Linked DNA regions of Caldimonas thermodepolymerans. The protein of the gene in region 1 binds, or shares a complex with, the protein of each later gene. Links are inferred from orthologs where the notes say so. Each region holds a gene or a part of one and is shown on either strand. Other genes may lie near its edges. The genes, in order: trxB and trxA.

Region 1 (11,951 bases):
CCACCATCATCAGGTCGGCCAGCTCGTCGATCACCACGACGATGTAGGGCAGCCGGTCGAGCGGCTCGGGCTCCTCGGGCGTCAGGCTGAACGGGTTGGGGATCTTCTCGCCGCGCTCGGCGGCCTCGGCGATCTTCTTGTTGTAGCCGGCCAGGTTGCGCACGCCCAGCTTGCTCATCAGCTTGTAGCGGCGCTCCATCTCGCCGACGCACCAGTTGAGCGCGTTGCCGGCCTGCTTCATGTCGGTCACCACCGGCGCCAGCAGGTGCGGGATGCCCTCGTACATGGCCATCTCCAGCATCTTGGGGTCGATGAGGATCAGGCGCACGTCGCGCGCCTCGGCCTTGTACAGCAGCGACAGGATCATCGCGTTGATCCCGACCGACTTGCCCGAGCCGGTGGTGCCCGCCACCAGCAGGTGGGGCATCTTGGCCAAGTCCGCCACCACCGGGTGGCCGACGATGTCCTTGCCCAGCCCCAGCGTCAGCATTGACTGGGCGTCGTTGTAGGCCTGCGAGCCCAGGATCTCGGCCAGCCGGATGGTCTGGCGCTTGGCGTTGGGCAGCTCCAGCGCCATCAGGTTCTTGCCCGGGATGGTCTCGACCACCCGGATGCTGACCAGGCTCAGCGAGCGCGCCAGGTCCTTGGCCAGGTTGACGATCTGGGCGCCCTTCACGCCGGTGGCCGGCTCGATCTCGTAGCGGGTGATCACCGGCCCCGGGGCGGCCGCGACCACGCGCACCTCGACGCCGAAGTCCTTGAGCTTCTTCTCGATCAGCCGCGAGGTCATCTCCAGCGTCTCGGGCGTCACGGTCTCGACCTTGGACGGCACCGCATCGAGCAGGTCCACCTGCGGCAGCCTGGTGTCCGCCAGCTCGGTGAACAGCGGCTTCTGGCGCTCCTTGACCACGCGCTCGGACTTGGGCACCTCGATCACCGGCGGCTCGATCACGATCGGCGCATGGTCGACGATCACCTGGCGCTCGACCTCGACCACCTGCTCGCGTTCCTTCATGGCCTTCTCGCCCAGGCGGCGGTCCTCGCGGATCTCGCGGCGGGTCTCGCGCCAGACGCGCCAGCCGTCGATCCAGGCGCCCAGCCGCTCGGCCGTGCGCACCCAGGAGAAGCGCAGCGCCATCGAGACGCCGGCCACCAGCAGCGCGATCCACCACACGCCCGAGCCGGCAAAGCCCAGCAGCCGCATGCTGGCCGGGCCGAGCGTGTGGCCCAGCACGCCGCCGGCCGGGCCGGGCAGGTGGGCCTCGAGGTGGTACAGGCGGGTCCATTCCAGGCTGCTGCTCGCGCACAGCAGCGCCACCACGCCGGCCCACAGCAGCCACTTGGGCGGGGCCTCCGGCGCCTCGACCGCAGGCACCCGGTCACCACGCAGCAGGCGCGCCAGCGCCGACAGCCAGCTGCGCACCGCGATCAGCACGATCCACCAGGCCGAGAAGCCGAACAGGAACAGCAGCAGGTCCGACACCCAGGCGCCCAGCACGCCCGCCGCGTTGCGGGTCGGCGCGCCGTCGCCGGTGGTCGACCAGGCGGCATCCGACGGCGAGTGGGTCGCCATCGCGAGCAGCAGCAGGATCAGCCCCAGCGCGCCGAGGAAGACGTTGAGCTGCAGGCGCCAGCGTGGCGGCGCCGGCGGCGGCGGGGGGGCCTTGGGCTTGCGGGTGTAGGTCCCGGACGCGCCGCGTCCGGACGGAGCAGGGGCGGGCGCAGCCGCGTCGGCGTCCTGCGCACCGAGGGATCCGAGTGGAAATGCCATGCGCGGATTGTGAATCAAGCGCGCATCCTGCCACCGCAAGGCGCGCACATCCACCCCTGCGGGGGGCACGCGGCCCCCGCCGGACCGGCGTTCGCGCCGGGCCCGTTCAGTTGACCTGCAGGCGTTCCTTGATGATCACCGAGCCGTCCGGCTGGGTCTCGACGTAGTGGCGTTCTTCCAGGTCCTTCATGACCCGGCTGACCATCTCGCGCGAGGCGCCGACGATCTTGGCCAGGTCCTGGCGCGAGACCTTGTTGCGGATCAGCAGCGTGCCGTTGTTGTCCTCGGCCATGTCCAGCAGCGTGCGGGCGACCCGGCCGTAGACGTCCAGCAGCGCCAGCGACTCGATCTGCCGGTCGGCCGCGCGCAACCGGGACACCAGGCCCCGCATGATCGCGTACGACAGGCTGGAGTTCTCCGGCAGGCAGCGGGCGAATTCGGTGCGGCCCAGCACCAGCACGTCGGTCTGCACCTCGGCGCGCACCGTGGCCGAGTGCGGTTCGTTGTCGATCAGGCTCATCTCGCCGACATAGTCGCCCGGATGCAACATCGCCAGGATGACCTCGCGCCCGCGGGCATCGGCCGTCAGCACCCGGGCCCGGCCGGTCAGCAGGATGAACAGCGCATTGGACTTGCGCCCTTGCTCCACGATGATCTCGCCACGGCGGTAACGCCGCTTCACCACGCCCTCGGCAACGGCCTCGGCCTGGCTGTTGGTGAGCATCGAAAACAAGGGGACCCGTCGAATCAGGTCCAGGTTGGACAGCATCGCCATCAGAGATCACCTTTTGCGTTGTTTGGCCCTTGATCGCGTGCAAAGCCCGCGTCGCCCGTCCGGCTGCCAGCCTTTCCTACAATGCAGCCTGGCGATGGCGCCGGAAAGCTCCATCCGTCGGCTGGAAAGTACCCTTCCCGCTGGCTCGTGAGATATCTCACAAGCGGCACTCTACCGTAAGCCCCGCATTTGCTGGAAGGTGTGCGACCCGAGTCTGCCCTCACTTTGCATCGAAGCGCCCCTCCATGAGCACCACACCGAAGCACGCCCAGGTCCTGATCCTCGGTTCCGGTCCTGCCGGCTACACCGCCGCCGTCTACGCCGCGCGCGCCAACCTGAAGCCGGTGCTGATCACCGGCCTGGCCCAGGGCGGGCAGCTGATGACCACCACCGAGGTCGACAACTGGCCCGCCGACGTCAACGGCGTGATGGGCCCGGACCTGATGCAGCGCTTCCAGCAGCACGCCGAGCGCTTCAACACCGAGATCGTGTTCGACCACATCAACGAGGTCGACCTGTCGAAGCGCCCGTTCTGGCTCAAGGGCGACGCCGGCGAGTACACCTGCGACGCGCTGATCATCGCCACCGGCGCCTCGGCCAAGTACCTGGGCCTGCCTTCGGAGCAGGCCTTCATGGGCCGCGGCGTCAGCGGCTGCGCCACCTGTGACGGCTTCTTCTACCGTGGCGAGGACGTCTGCGTCGTCGGCGGCGGCAACACCGCCGTCGAGGAGGCGCTGTACCTGTCCAACATCGCCCGCAAGGTGACCGTGATCCACCGCCGCGACAAGTTCCGCGCCGAGCCGATCCTGGTCGACAAGCTGATGGACAAGGTGCGCGACGGCAAGGTCGAGCTGAAGCTGTTCTCGGTGCTGGACGAGGTGCTGGGCGACGACTCGGGCGTCACGGGCGTGCGCATCCGCAACGTGAACGACGGCAGCACCGAGGAGATCGCGCTCAAGGGCTGCTTCATCGCGATCGGCCACCAGCCCAACACCGACATCTTCAAGGGCCAGCTGGAGATGAAGGACGGCTACATCCTGACCCGCTCCGGCCTGAACGGCTTTGCCACGATGACCAGCGTGCCGGGCGTGTTCGCCGCCGGCGACGTGCAGGACCACGTCTACCGCCAGGCGATCACCAGCGCCGGCACCGGCTGCATGGCCGCGCTGGACGCCCAGCGCTACCTGGAGCAAGGCGGCGCGGCCTGACGGCAAGGCCGGCCGAAACCCCTGGGACGCCGGCCGGATTGGCCGGCGTTCGCTTTATGGCTATAATCGCATTCTTTGCCGATGGTGACTGCGCCATCCAACTGTTGCGACCCGCGAGGGTCGGGAGCCGTCGGAACAGCGCCAGTCCTCGAAGGGCGCTCATCAGGCGGGCAGGCCCGGCCGGCGACGGCCGCAGTGACCCAGGCCGCCTGCTCTAGGCGTCACATCTGAACCGAGATTGAAACGGAGAAGCGTCATGGCACGCGTCTGTCAAGTTACGGGCAAGCGCCCGATGGTGGGCAACAATGTGTCCCACGCGAACAACAAAACGAAGCGCCGCTTCCTGCCCAACCTGCAGTACCGTCGCTTCTGGCTCGAGTCCGAAAACCGCTGGGTGCGCCTGCGCGTGAGCAACGCCGCGCTGCGCCTGATCGACAAGGTCGGCATCGACCAGGTCGTGGCCGACCTGCGCGCCAAAGGCGAACTCTGATCGCCCCCTGAAGGAAACGCACCATGGCCAAGACCGCTCGCGAAAAGATCAAGCTGGAGTCGACCGCTGGTACCGGTCACTTCTACACGACCACCAAGAACAAGAAGACGACGCCCGAGAAGCTCGAGATCATGAAGTTCGATCCGAAGGTTCGCAAGCACGTCATCTACAAGGAAGTGAAGCTGAAGTAATTCGGCCGCGCTTCTCCGCAGGAAACCCGCCCGGCGCACGCCCGGCGGGTTTTTTGTTGCCCGACGCCCGCCGGTCCGCTGCGGCACCCGCCGCCCGCCTGGCAGCCCCGTGCAGGGCCTTGGCCTGCCCGCGCACTGCCCCCCCAGGCCCCTGCCGGCCACGCCCGCGGGGGCCGCGCGGCGCACCTCCTGCACGACGGCGGTCCAGGGCCCGCCCGGGAGCAACGACGGCACGGCGCCGCAGGGCCCGGCCCCACCGGCTGCGCGCCGTGGGCGCAAGACCGCCTCGAAGCCTGGGCGCGCCCCAAAACAAAAGCGCCTCCCGATGGAGGCGCTTGTTGCAGGAACGGAACGGGGGGCTGCTCAGACCGTCGCGGCGCGCAGCTTGAGCGCGAAGTCCTGGAGCGCAGCCACGCCGCTTTCCTCGGCCTTCTTGCACCAGGCCTGCAGGTCGGCGACCAGCTGTTCGGCCGAGACGTTGGTGCGGGTCCAGATCTGGCGCAGCTCCTCGCGCATCGCGACCAGCTTGGACAGCACCGGCGAGCTCTCGCAGGCATGGGCCAGCTGCGGCTTGATGCTGGGAGGAATGACGTTCTCGTCACGGTGCAGCCAGCGCTTGGCCAGCAGCAGCTCCTTCCAGCGCGCCGAGTTCTTGGCGCCGGCTTCCTTGAGCTGCACCAGTTCGGCCTTCACGGCGCGGCGCAGTTCGCGGCCGTACTTGGCCATCACCTCGTAGCGGTTGGCAATCACGGCCTGCAGGGTGGAGGCATCGGCCACCGGCTTGACCGGGCCGAGCTTGAGCATCGGCGGGGTCTTGCGCACCTTGGCCAGGCCCATCAGCTCCAGCGAGCGGATGTACAGCCAGCCGATGTCGAACTCGTACTTGCGGACCGACAGCTTGGCCGAGGTCGGGTAGGTGTGGTGGTTGTTGTGCAGCTCCTCGCCGCCGATGATGATGCCCCACGGCGAGATGTTGGTGGACGCATCGGGCGCCTCGAAGTTGCGGTAACCCCAGTAGTGGCCCAGGCCGTTGATGATGCCGGCCGCGGTGATCGGGATCCACAGCATCTGCACGGCCCACACGGCGACGCCGGCGGCACCGAACAGCAGCAGGTCGAGGATCAGCGTCAGGCCCACGCCCTGCCACGTGTAGCGGCTGTACAGGTTGCGCTCGATCCAGTCGTCCGGCGTGTTGTGGCCGTACTTGGTGAGGGTTTCCTGGTTCTTGGCCTCGGCGCGATAGAGCTCGGCGCCTTCGAGCAGCACCTTGCGGATGCCGCGCGTCTGCGGGCTGTGCGGATCGTCTTCGGTCTCGCACTTGGCGTGGTGCTTGCGGTGGATGGCGACCCATTCCTTGGTCACCATGCCGGTGGTGAGCCACAGCCACAGGCGGAAGAAATGGGCCACCGCCGGGTGCAGCTCGAGGGCGCGGTGGGCTTGCGATCGGTGCAGGAAGATGGTGACCGACGCGATCGTGATGTGGGTGGTGACTAGCGTGTACAGCACGATCTGCCACCAGGTGGCATTGGTCACGCCGTTGGCGAGCCAATCGATCAAACTTTCCCACACGATCAGGAATTCAGACATTGAGAACAGCCTTTCAGAAGCTGGCTGGATTGTAGGTGAGGCCCCCCGGGATGGGCCGCCAAAATACACCGGTTTCCCGGTGACATCCACTGTATCCGACCACAAGAGGGCAAATTTCAGGCCCACCGGGGCCTTGCGATCGGGCTTGGTGACTCAGACCGCGAAACCTCACCTGCGTTCCCAGACGGCGGCAAAAAATCCGTCCGTGGCGTGGCGGTGCGGCCACAGGCGCAGGTAAGGGCCCGTCACGAGCTGCTGCGCGTCGGCCACCTTGGCCTGTTCGAGCACCGCAGCGGCCGGCAGCGGTGCGAAGTCGCGATGCGACTCGGCGAAGGCCTCGGCGATGCGCTCGTTCTCGTCCTCCAGCAGGCTGCACGTGGCATAGATCAAGCGGCCGCCCGGCTTGACCAGGCGGGCAGCGCTGGCAAGGATTGCCTGCTGCTTGTCGCGCAGTTCCGCCACCGCCTGCGGCGACTGGCGCCACTTGAGGTCCGGATTGCGCCTCAGCGTGCCCAGGCCCGAGCACGGCGCGTCCACCAGCACGCGGTCGATCTTGCCGGCCAGGCGCTTGATGCGCTCGTCGCGCTCGTGCGCGATCTGCACCGGGTAGACGTTGGACAGGCCGCTGCGCGCCAGGCGCGGCTTGAGCTTGTCCAGGCGATGACCGGAGACGTCGAAGGCATACAGCCGGCCGGTGTTGCGCATCGCCGCGCCCAGCGCCAGGGTCTTGCCGCCGGCGCCGGCGCAGAAGTCCGCCACCATCTCGCCGCGCTTGACGCCCATCAAGAGCGCCAGCAGCTGGCTGCCTTCGTCCTGCACCTCGATGTCGCCGCGCGTGAAGATGTCCAGCTTGTTCAGCGCTGGCTTGCCGTCGACGCGCAGGCCCCAGGGCGAGTACGGCGTCGGCTGCGCGGCGATGCCCGCGCGGGCCAGCTCCTCGACCGCCGCCTCGCGCTTGAGGCGCAGCAGGTTGACGCGCAGGTCCAGCGGCGCGGGCCGGGCCAGGCTGTCGACCAGCGGCCAGAACTCGGCCTCGGGCAGGAACTGCTTCAGCGGCGCGACCAGCCAGTCCGGCAGGTTGTGGCGCAGCTTCTCGGGCAACGTCGCGACGTCGACCAGGCGCACCTGGGCCAGCCACTGCTGTTCCTTGGGGCCGAGCGCGCCCTGCAGGAAGCGCTCGTCGCCCTGCCATCCAAGGATGGCCAGGCGTCGCTCCAGCGCGCCGGCGCCCGATTGCGCGAAGTGCTGCAGCAGCAGCCGCTGGCGCAGCACGTGGTAGGCGGTCTCGGCCAGCGTGTGGCGCTCGCGCGGCCCGAGCTGGCGGTGTTGGAGGAAGAAGCCGGACACGACGGTGTCGGCCGGCGCGTCGAACTTCAGGACCTGGCGCAGCAGTTCGGTGGCCAGGTCCAGGAGGGCATTAGGATGCATGACGCGAATTATCCCGTGCGACAGAGATCCGATGCCCGCCAACGACCTGCCCCCGCTGCCTCCCACCCCGCCCGGCCGCTACCGCCACTACAAGGGCCGCGAGTACGAAGTGCTCGGCTGCGCCCGCCACAGCGAGACGCTGGAGCCGCTGGTGGTGTACCGGCCGCTGTACGGCGAAGGCGCGCTGTGGGTGCGCCCGCATGCGATGTTCTTCGAAACCGTGGTCGTCGAGGGACGCGCGCAGCCGCGCTTCGCCCGCATCGAGCCGCGGCCCTGAGCGGCATGCAAGGCGCGTGGCTCAGAACAGCAGCTGCGGCTCGCCTTCGCGGTGCGTGACGATGCCGTTGCGCACCTCCAGCTCGTCGCGCACGATCCAGCGCACCGCGCGCGGGTAGATCACGTGCTCCTTGGCCAGGATGCGCTGCGACAGCGTGTCCTCGGTGTCGGTGGGATGCACCGGCTCGACGGCCTGGATGATGATCGGGCCGTGGTCCAGCTCGGCAGTGACGAAGTGCACGGTGGCGCCCGCCAGCTTGCAGCCCGCCTCGATCGCGCGGCGGTGCGTGTGCAGCCCGGGGAAGGCCGGCAGCAGCGACGGATGGATGTTGATCAGGCGACCGGCGTAGTGCTCGACGAAACGCGCGGTCAGGATGCGCATGAAGCCGGCCAGCACCACCAGGTCGGGGGCGTGGCGGTCGATCACGCGGGCCAGTTCGGCGTCGAAGGCTTCGCGGGTGTCGTACTTGCGATGGTCGACCGTGTCGGTCGGGATGCCGCGGCTGGCGGCGTACTGCAGTCCCCGGGCGTCGGGGCGGTTGCTGATGACCGCCGCCACCTCGGCCGGCCAGCGCTCGGCGGCGCAGGCCTCCACGATGGCTTCCATGTTGGAGCCACGGCCGGAGATCAGGATCACGATGCGTTTCATGGGGCGCGAGTGTAGCCTTCGGCCGAACCGGTTCCCGGACGGCCTCCTACAATCTCCCTCTTTCCGGGCGCCGCGCGCCCGCATCCTTTGCCCTGCGATTCTCCCACCATGACCGAACGCGTCCTCACCGGGATCACCACCACCGGGACCCCCCACCTGGGCAACTACGTCGGCGCCATCCGCCCCTCCGTCGAGGCCAGCCGCGCGCCCGACGTCGAAAGCTTCTTCTTCCTGGCCGACTACCACGCGCTGATCAAGTGCGACGACCCGGCGCGCGTCGAGCGCTCGCGGCTGGAGATCGCCGCCACCTGGCTGGCCGCCGGGCTGGATCCGCAGCGGGTGTACTTCTTCCGCCAGAGCGACCTGCCCGAGACGCCGGAGCTGACCTGGCTGCTGACCTGCGTCACCGCCAAGGGCCTGATGAACCGCGCCCATGCCTACAAGGCGGCCACCGACGTGAACCTTGCCGCCGGCAAGGATGTCGACGCGGACGTCACGATGGGCCTGTACTGCTACCCGATCCTGATGGCCGCGGACATCCTGCTGTTCAACGCGCACCGCGTGCCGGTGGGCCGCGACCAGGTGCAACACATCGAGATGGCGCGCGACATCGCGCAGCGCTTCAACCACCTCTACGGCCGCGGGCGCGACCTGTTCGTGCTGCCGCAGGCGCAGATCGACGAGGAGCTGGCCACGCTGCCCGGCCTGGACGGGCGCAAGATGTCCAAGAGCTACGACAACACCATCCCGCTGTTCGAGGGCGGCCCCAAGGCGCTGAAGGAAGCGGTGGCGCGCATCGTCACCGACTCGCGCCTGCCCGGCGAGCCCAAGGACCCGGACGGCACGCCGCTGGTGACGATCTACGATGCCTTCGCCACGCCCGAGCAGCGTGCCGAGTTCCGCGCCGACCTGCGCGCCGGCCTGGGCTGGGGCGATGCCAAGCAGCGCCTGGTGGACCTCATCGAGTCGCACATCGGCCCGATGCGCGACCGCTACGCGGAGCTGATGGCCCATCCGGAGCGCATCGAGGAGATCCTGCAGGACGGCGCGCGCCGCGCCCGGCGCATTGCCACGCCATTCCTCGCCGAGCTGCGCGAAGCGGTCGGCCTGCGTCCGATGAAGGCCCTGCCGGTGACCGCGCAGCCCCGGCGCAGCGAGGCGGCCAAGCCCCAGCTGCCGGTGTTCAAGCAGTACCGCGAGGCCGACGGCCAGTTCTACTTCAAGCTGACGGCGGCCAACGGCACGGTGCTGCTGCAAAGCCGCGGCTTTGCCGAAGGCCGCGAGGCCGGCGGCTGGGTCAAGCGCCTGAAGACCGAAGGCGCCGCGGCGCTGGCCGAGGCGCCGGTGGAGATCCCGGCCGGCGTCGCGCGCGAGGACGTGGAAGCGGCGCTGGGCGCACTGGTGGCGGCCAGCGAGGAGTGAGCGCGCAGACGGCCATGGCCGGCATCCACATCACCGACATCGAGGCTGCCATCAACTGGTGGCGCGAACGCCATCCCTCGCCCGACGGCATCACCGCCTGCGCCGAGGTGCGCGCGCTGGCCGAGGTGTATGCGCTGATGGTGTACTACCGCGAGTCCGAGTGCGACGAGCACACGATGCCGCGGCGCGCCAAGGAGGCGTGGCTCCGGTGGTACGCCAGCACGCCCGACACGCCGTGCATCGCGATCTGCTCGACCAGCCAGGGCGACGACGTCTGCAAGGGCTGCGGGCGCACCTTCGACGAGGTGCAGTTCTGGCCCGAGATGACCCCGGCCGAGAAGCGCGCCACCTGGCGCCGCGTGATCCAGGAGGGCACGGCGTGGCGCTTCAACCGCTACGCCGAGCGGGCGCTCGATGCGCCCGCTGCGGCGCAGGCCGGCGCCGACGCGGCTACGCCGCAGCCAGCGGCAGGCGCAGGCTGAAGCAGCTGCCGCCCCCTTCGCGCCGCTCGCAGCGCGCCTGGCCGCGATGGCGCTCGGCGATCTGCCGCACCAGGCTCAGGCCCAGCCCGACGCCGCCGGCATGCTCGGCGTGGCCGGGCATGCGGTAGAAGGGTTCGAAGATGCGCTCGCGCTGGTCCTCGGGCACGCCCGGGCCACGGTCGCACACGCGCACCACCGCGTCCTGGCCTTCGACCGTCACGCTGACCTCGATCGGCTCGCTGCCGCCGTAGCGGCGCGCGTTCTCGAGCAGGTTGCGCAGCGCGCGGCGCAGCAGGCGCTCGTCGCCGCGCACCATCGCGTCGGTGCCCTCGACCCGCGCGTCGACGTAGGCGCCCTCCTCGGCCGCCAGCGCCAGCAGGTGCACCGGGTCGTGCCGGTCGAGGCGCGGCGCTGCATCGAGCCGGCTGGCCAGCAGCACTTCTTCGACCAGCGCGTCGAGTTCGCGGATGTTGTTGCCGATCTCCTGCATCAACGAGGCACGCGACTCGGGCGAGGCGGTCTCCAGCAGCGACAGCGCCATCTTCAGGCGTGCCAGCGGCGAGCGCAGCTCGTGCGAGGCGTTGGCCAGCAGGGACTGGTGCGAGCGCACCAGCGCCTCGATGCGGTCGGCGGCCTGGTTGAAGCTCGCCGCCACCGCGGCCACCTCGTCGCGCCCGCTGACGCTGACGCGGTGGTGCAGCTGGCCGGCACCGAAGGTCTCGACGCCGCGCTTGAGCGCCTCCAGCTGGCGGGTCAGGCGGCGCACCACGGGGTAGGCCCCGGCCGACACCGCGATGAACAGCACCAGCAGCGCGACCACCAGCCCGCCGCCGCTCAGGAAGGGTGGCGGAGGCGGCGGCAGGTCGCGGCGTGCGGCCTGCCCCTCGCGCTCGGGCGCGCCGTCGCGCCACGCCTGGTCCGGCCGCTGTTCCCCGCCTTCGCGTTGCGGCACGGCGGTGCGCTGCGGGCGCAGCACCACGATGGCACGCCCGTCGTTGAGCGGGATGCGCCAGCGGCGGCGCGGCCCCTCGCGCTCGATGCGCTCGTAGCTGTCCGAGGCGGCGATGCGCCGCCCCTGCGCGTCCTCGAGCGCCAGCGGCAGGCGCAGCCGCTCGGACCATTCCAGCAGGACCGCGCGCTGCTCCGCGCGCGGCGCGTCGGCCGGCGGCAGGTTGTTCTGCGCCAGGTCGCCCCAGGCGGCCAGGCGCTCCGACCAGGCGGCCTGGTCGAGCTGGCGTTCCTCCTCGATGTTGCGCTTGAACAGCCAGCCGGCGGCCAGCGCGAACAGCAGCAGCACCGCCACGACGGTGAGGTAGATGCGCAGGTAGAGGCTTTTCACGCTTCGTCGCTGTCCTGCTTCTTGGCAAACACGTAGCCGGCGCCGCGCACGGTCAGGATGCGGCGCGGGTTCTTCGGGTCGTCCTCGATCGCCGCGCGGATGCGCGAGATGTGCACGTCGATCGAGCGGTCGAACGCTTCCAGCGCATGGCCCTTGAGCGCATCCATGATCTGGTCGCGCGACAGCACGCGGCCCGGGTGCTCGGCCAGCACGGCGAGCATCTGGAACTGGTAGCTGGTGAGGTCGCACTCGCGGCCGTCCAGCCGGGCGACGCGGGCGCCCAAGTCGATCTCCAGCCGGCCGAAGCGCTTGACGTCGGGGTCGTCGGCCGGC
Region 2 (2,847 bases), 1.3 Mb from region 1 along the record:
TCCAGCGCCGCGAGGCCCTCGGCGCCGTCCTCGGCCAGGCCGGCCGTGAAGCCGGATTTCAGCCAGTCCAGCAGGTCGTCGGTGCCCGCGCGCGGCTGGGCCAGGCGCAGCAGCCCGGCCACGCAGGCACCCGCACGCGTCGTCGACAGGCGCCAGCCGGTCTCGTCGCGCACGGCGATCGCCTGGCGCGCCAGCAGCGCGCGCACGCGCCGCACCAGCACGCGGTCCTGCGCGATCAGCGCCACCGGCGCCTCGCCCGCCGCGAGGTGTCGCAGCACCTGGGCCGCGGCCATCTGCGCCTCGTCCTCGAAGTCCAGGCAAGGCAGCAACTGCGCGTCCGGGGACACGCCCTCGAACAGCGCGTCCCCGGCCGGGTCGGTGTCGATCTCGAGCACCGGCGCCTCGGCCTCGTCCAGCAGCGCGCGCACCAGCGGCTCGGGCCCGCCCGCATGCACCGCGACCCAGCCCTGCGGCCGCAGCGCGAACAGCGCATCGGCCGGCCCGGCCTCGCGCTGCGCGGCCCAGGCCAGGGCCACGCGTGCGAGCGTCAGCTCCATCGCCCCCGGGCCGCCGTGGGCGCCGAGCGCCGCATGAGCACGATCCCACCACTGGGCACGCCGCGCCGGCGCCACCGCATGGGCCACCTGCATGAACTCGTGCGCCATCTCGACCACGCCGTGCACCCAGTGCCGGAACATCGCCGGGTCGCGCTCGCGCATCTCCTTCAGGCCCTGCTTCTGCCCCAGCATGCGCGCCGCGGCGAGCCGGTCGGTGGCGATGTCGCCGCTGGGCCCGTCGGCTGCGGGCGACGCCGCAGGCAGGCGCTCGCGCAGCGTCTGCGTGGTCTCGAAGCGCGGCATCCAGCCGGCCGGGCAGGTGCGCACCCAGGCCTCGCGCGCCAGCGGCAGGTGCTGCGCGAACGGCAGCAACACCAGCAGGTGACGGGGCTCCAGTCGCCGCTCCTCGGCGAAACGCCGCACGCGCTCGGCGATCTGCGGCCAGGGGTCGGCGGTCGGGCGCGGAGCCCAGCGTTCTCGTGCTGACATGCCGTGCGAAGAAAGTGGTTATCCCTGCGATAGGAATGCTTGTGGCCCGGCGCACCGGACGCTGCGGGGCTTTGTGTCAGAATCATTGTGCCTTCTTGTCGTGCACGAGCCGCGACATCCCCGAGGATCCATGACCATGAGCAGCGAGCTGATCAAACACATCTCCGACGCATCCTTCGAAACCGACGTGCTGCAGGCCGACAAGCCGGTGCTGGTCGATTACTGGGCCGAATGGTGCGGCCCCTGCAAGATGATTGCCCCCATCCTGGACGAAGTCGCCAAGGACTACGAGGGCCGCCTGCAGATCGCCAAGATGAACGTGGACGAGAACCGCGACATTCCCGCGAAGTTCGGCATCCGCGGCATCCCGACCCTGATGCTGTTCAAGGGCGGCCAGCTCGCTGCGACCAAGGTCGGCGCGTTGTCCAAGGCCCAGTTGACTGCGTTCCTCGACGGTCATCTATAATCCGCTCCAATGCGTCCGGGGCCCTAGAGCCACAAGCCGAGGCCCCAGTCAGCACAAGTTTCGCCACTGCGCACCTTTCGCAGCGCAGTTTCGGCACCCCCAATTCCAGCGTTCTTCCTGATTCGCAGTTGTCGCGAATGACGCGCAGGTCCTTGCGCCAGCCTCGTGCCAGGCGCAATGCACTGCCGAAATCCATCCAGCCCGGCGCCTCTGGCCACAACACGGGAATCGACAAGGGTATACGCCCATGCACCTCTCTGAACTGAAAGTCCTTCACGTCTCGGAACTCATCAAGATGGCCGAGTCGCTGGAGATCGAGAACACCAGCCGCATGCGCAAGCAGGAGCTGATGTTCGCGATCATGAAACGCCGTGCCAAGCAGGGCGAGCAGATCTTCGGCGATGGTGTGCTCGAGGTGCTGCCGGACGGTTTCGGCTTCCTGCGTTCTCCCGAGACCAGCTACCTCGCGAGCACCGACGACATCTACCTGTCGCCGAGCCAGATCCGCCGCTTCAACCTGCACACCGGCGACGCCATCGAAGGCGAGGTGCGCGTGCCCAAGGACGGCGAGCGTTATTTCGCGCTGGTCAAGGTCGACCGTGTCAACGGCCTGACGCCGGAGGAGAACAAGCACAAGATCATGTTCGAGAACTTGACGCCGCTCTTCCCGAAAGAGCAGTTCAAGCTCGAACGCGAGATCAAGTCCGAAGAGAACATCACCGGCCGCATCATCGACCTGATCGCACCGATCGGCAAAGGCCAGCGCGCGCTGCTGGTGGCCCCGCCCAAGAGCGGCAAGACAGTGATGATGCAGCACCTGGCGCACGCCATCGTCGCCAACCATCCCGAGGTCTACCTGATCGTGCTGCTGGTCGACGAGCGCCCCGAGGAAGTGACCGAGATGCAGCGCACCGTGCGCGGCGAGGTCATCAGCTCCACGTTCGACGAGCCGGCCGCGCGCCACGTGCAGGTCGCCGAGATGGTGATCGAGCGCGCCAAGCGTCTGGTCGAGCTGAAGAAGGACGTGGTGATCCTGCTGGACTCGATCACCCGCCTGGCGCGCGCCTACAACAACGTGCTGCCCTCTTCCGGCAAGGTGCTGACCGGCGGCGTGGACGCCAACGCGCTGCAGCGCCCGAAGCGCTTCTTCGGCGCGGCGCGCAACATCGAGGAAGGCGGCTCGCTGACCATCATCGGCACGGCGCTGGTCGACACCGGCAGCCGCATGGACGAGGTGATCTACGAGGAGTTCAAGGGCACCGGCAACTGCGAGATCCACCTGGACCGCCGCATGGCCGAGAAGCGCGTCTACCCCTCGATCCTGATCAACAAGAG

What was found.
Region 2: the proteins of trxB (region 1) and trxA are in contact, whole or in part, in a crystal structure (PDB 1F6M), measured with the Escherichia coli proteins. The link is inferred for Caldimonas thermodepolymerans from one-to-one orthologs.

Annotation. Positions count from the first base shown.
Region 1 is NZ_CP064338.1:2,962,057-2,974,007, forward strand. The notes cover bases 1,981-4,772. They hold trxB (thioredoxin-disulfide reductase), read left to right. Parts: upstream 1,981-2,791; coding sequence 2,792-3,754; downstream 3,755-4,772. Other genes in these bases: IS481_RS13930 (Crp/Fnr family transcriptional regulator), read right to left, coding at 1,981-2,546; rpmB (50S ribosomal protein L28), read left to right, coding at 4,011-4,244; rpmG (50S ribosomal protein L33), read left to right, coding at 4,268-4,435. Outside these bases: IS481_RS13925 (DNA translocase FtsK), read right to left, coding at 1-1,771; more of IS481_RS13930, read right to left, coding at 1,878-1,980; IS481_RS13950 (DesA family fatty acid desaturase), read right to left, coding at 4,799-6,022; IS481_RS13955 (RsmB/NOP family class I SAM-dependent RNA methyltransferase), read right to left, coding at 6,191-7,450; IS481_RS13960 (DUF1653 domain-containing protein), read left to right, coding at 7,482-7,727; purN (phosphoribosylglycinamide formyltransferase), read right to left, coding at 7,749-8,375; IS481_RS13970 (tryptophan--tRNA ligase), read left to right, coding at 8,484-9,797; IS481_RS13975 (DUF3717 domain-containing protein), read left to right, coding at 9,812-10,279; IS481_RS13980 (sensor histidine kinase), read right to left, coding at 10,248-11,618; IS481_RS13985 (winged helix-turn-helix domain-containing protein), read right to left, coding at 11,615-11,951.
Region 2 is NZ_CP064338.1:1,701,201-1,704,047, reverse strand. It holds trxA (thioredoxin TrxA), read left to right. Parts: upstream 1-1,182; coding sequence 1,183-1,512; downstream 1,513-2,847. Other genes in the region: rho (transcription termination factor Rho), read left to right, coding at 1,760-2,847; IS481_RS08005 (PD-(D/E)XK nuclease family protein), read right to left, coding at 1-1,046. UniProt on the Escherichia coli protein: Participates in various redox reactions through the reversible oxidation of its active center dithiol to a disulfide and catalyzes dithiol-disulfide exchange reactions.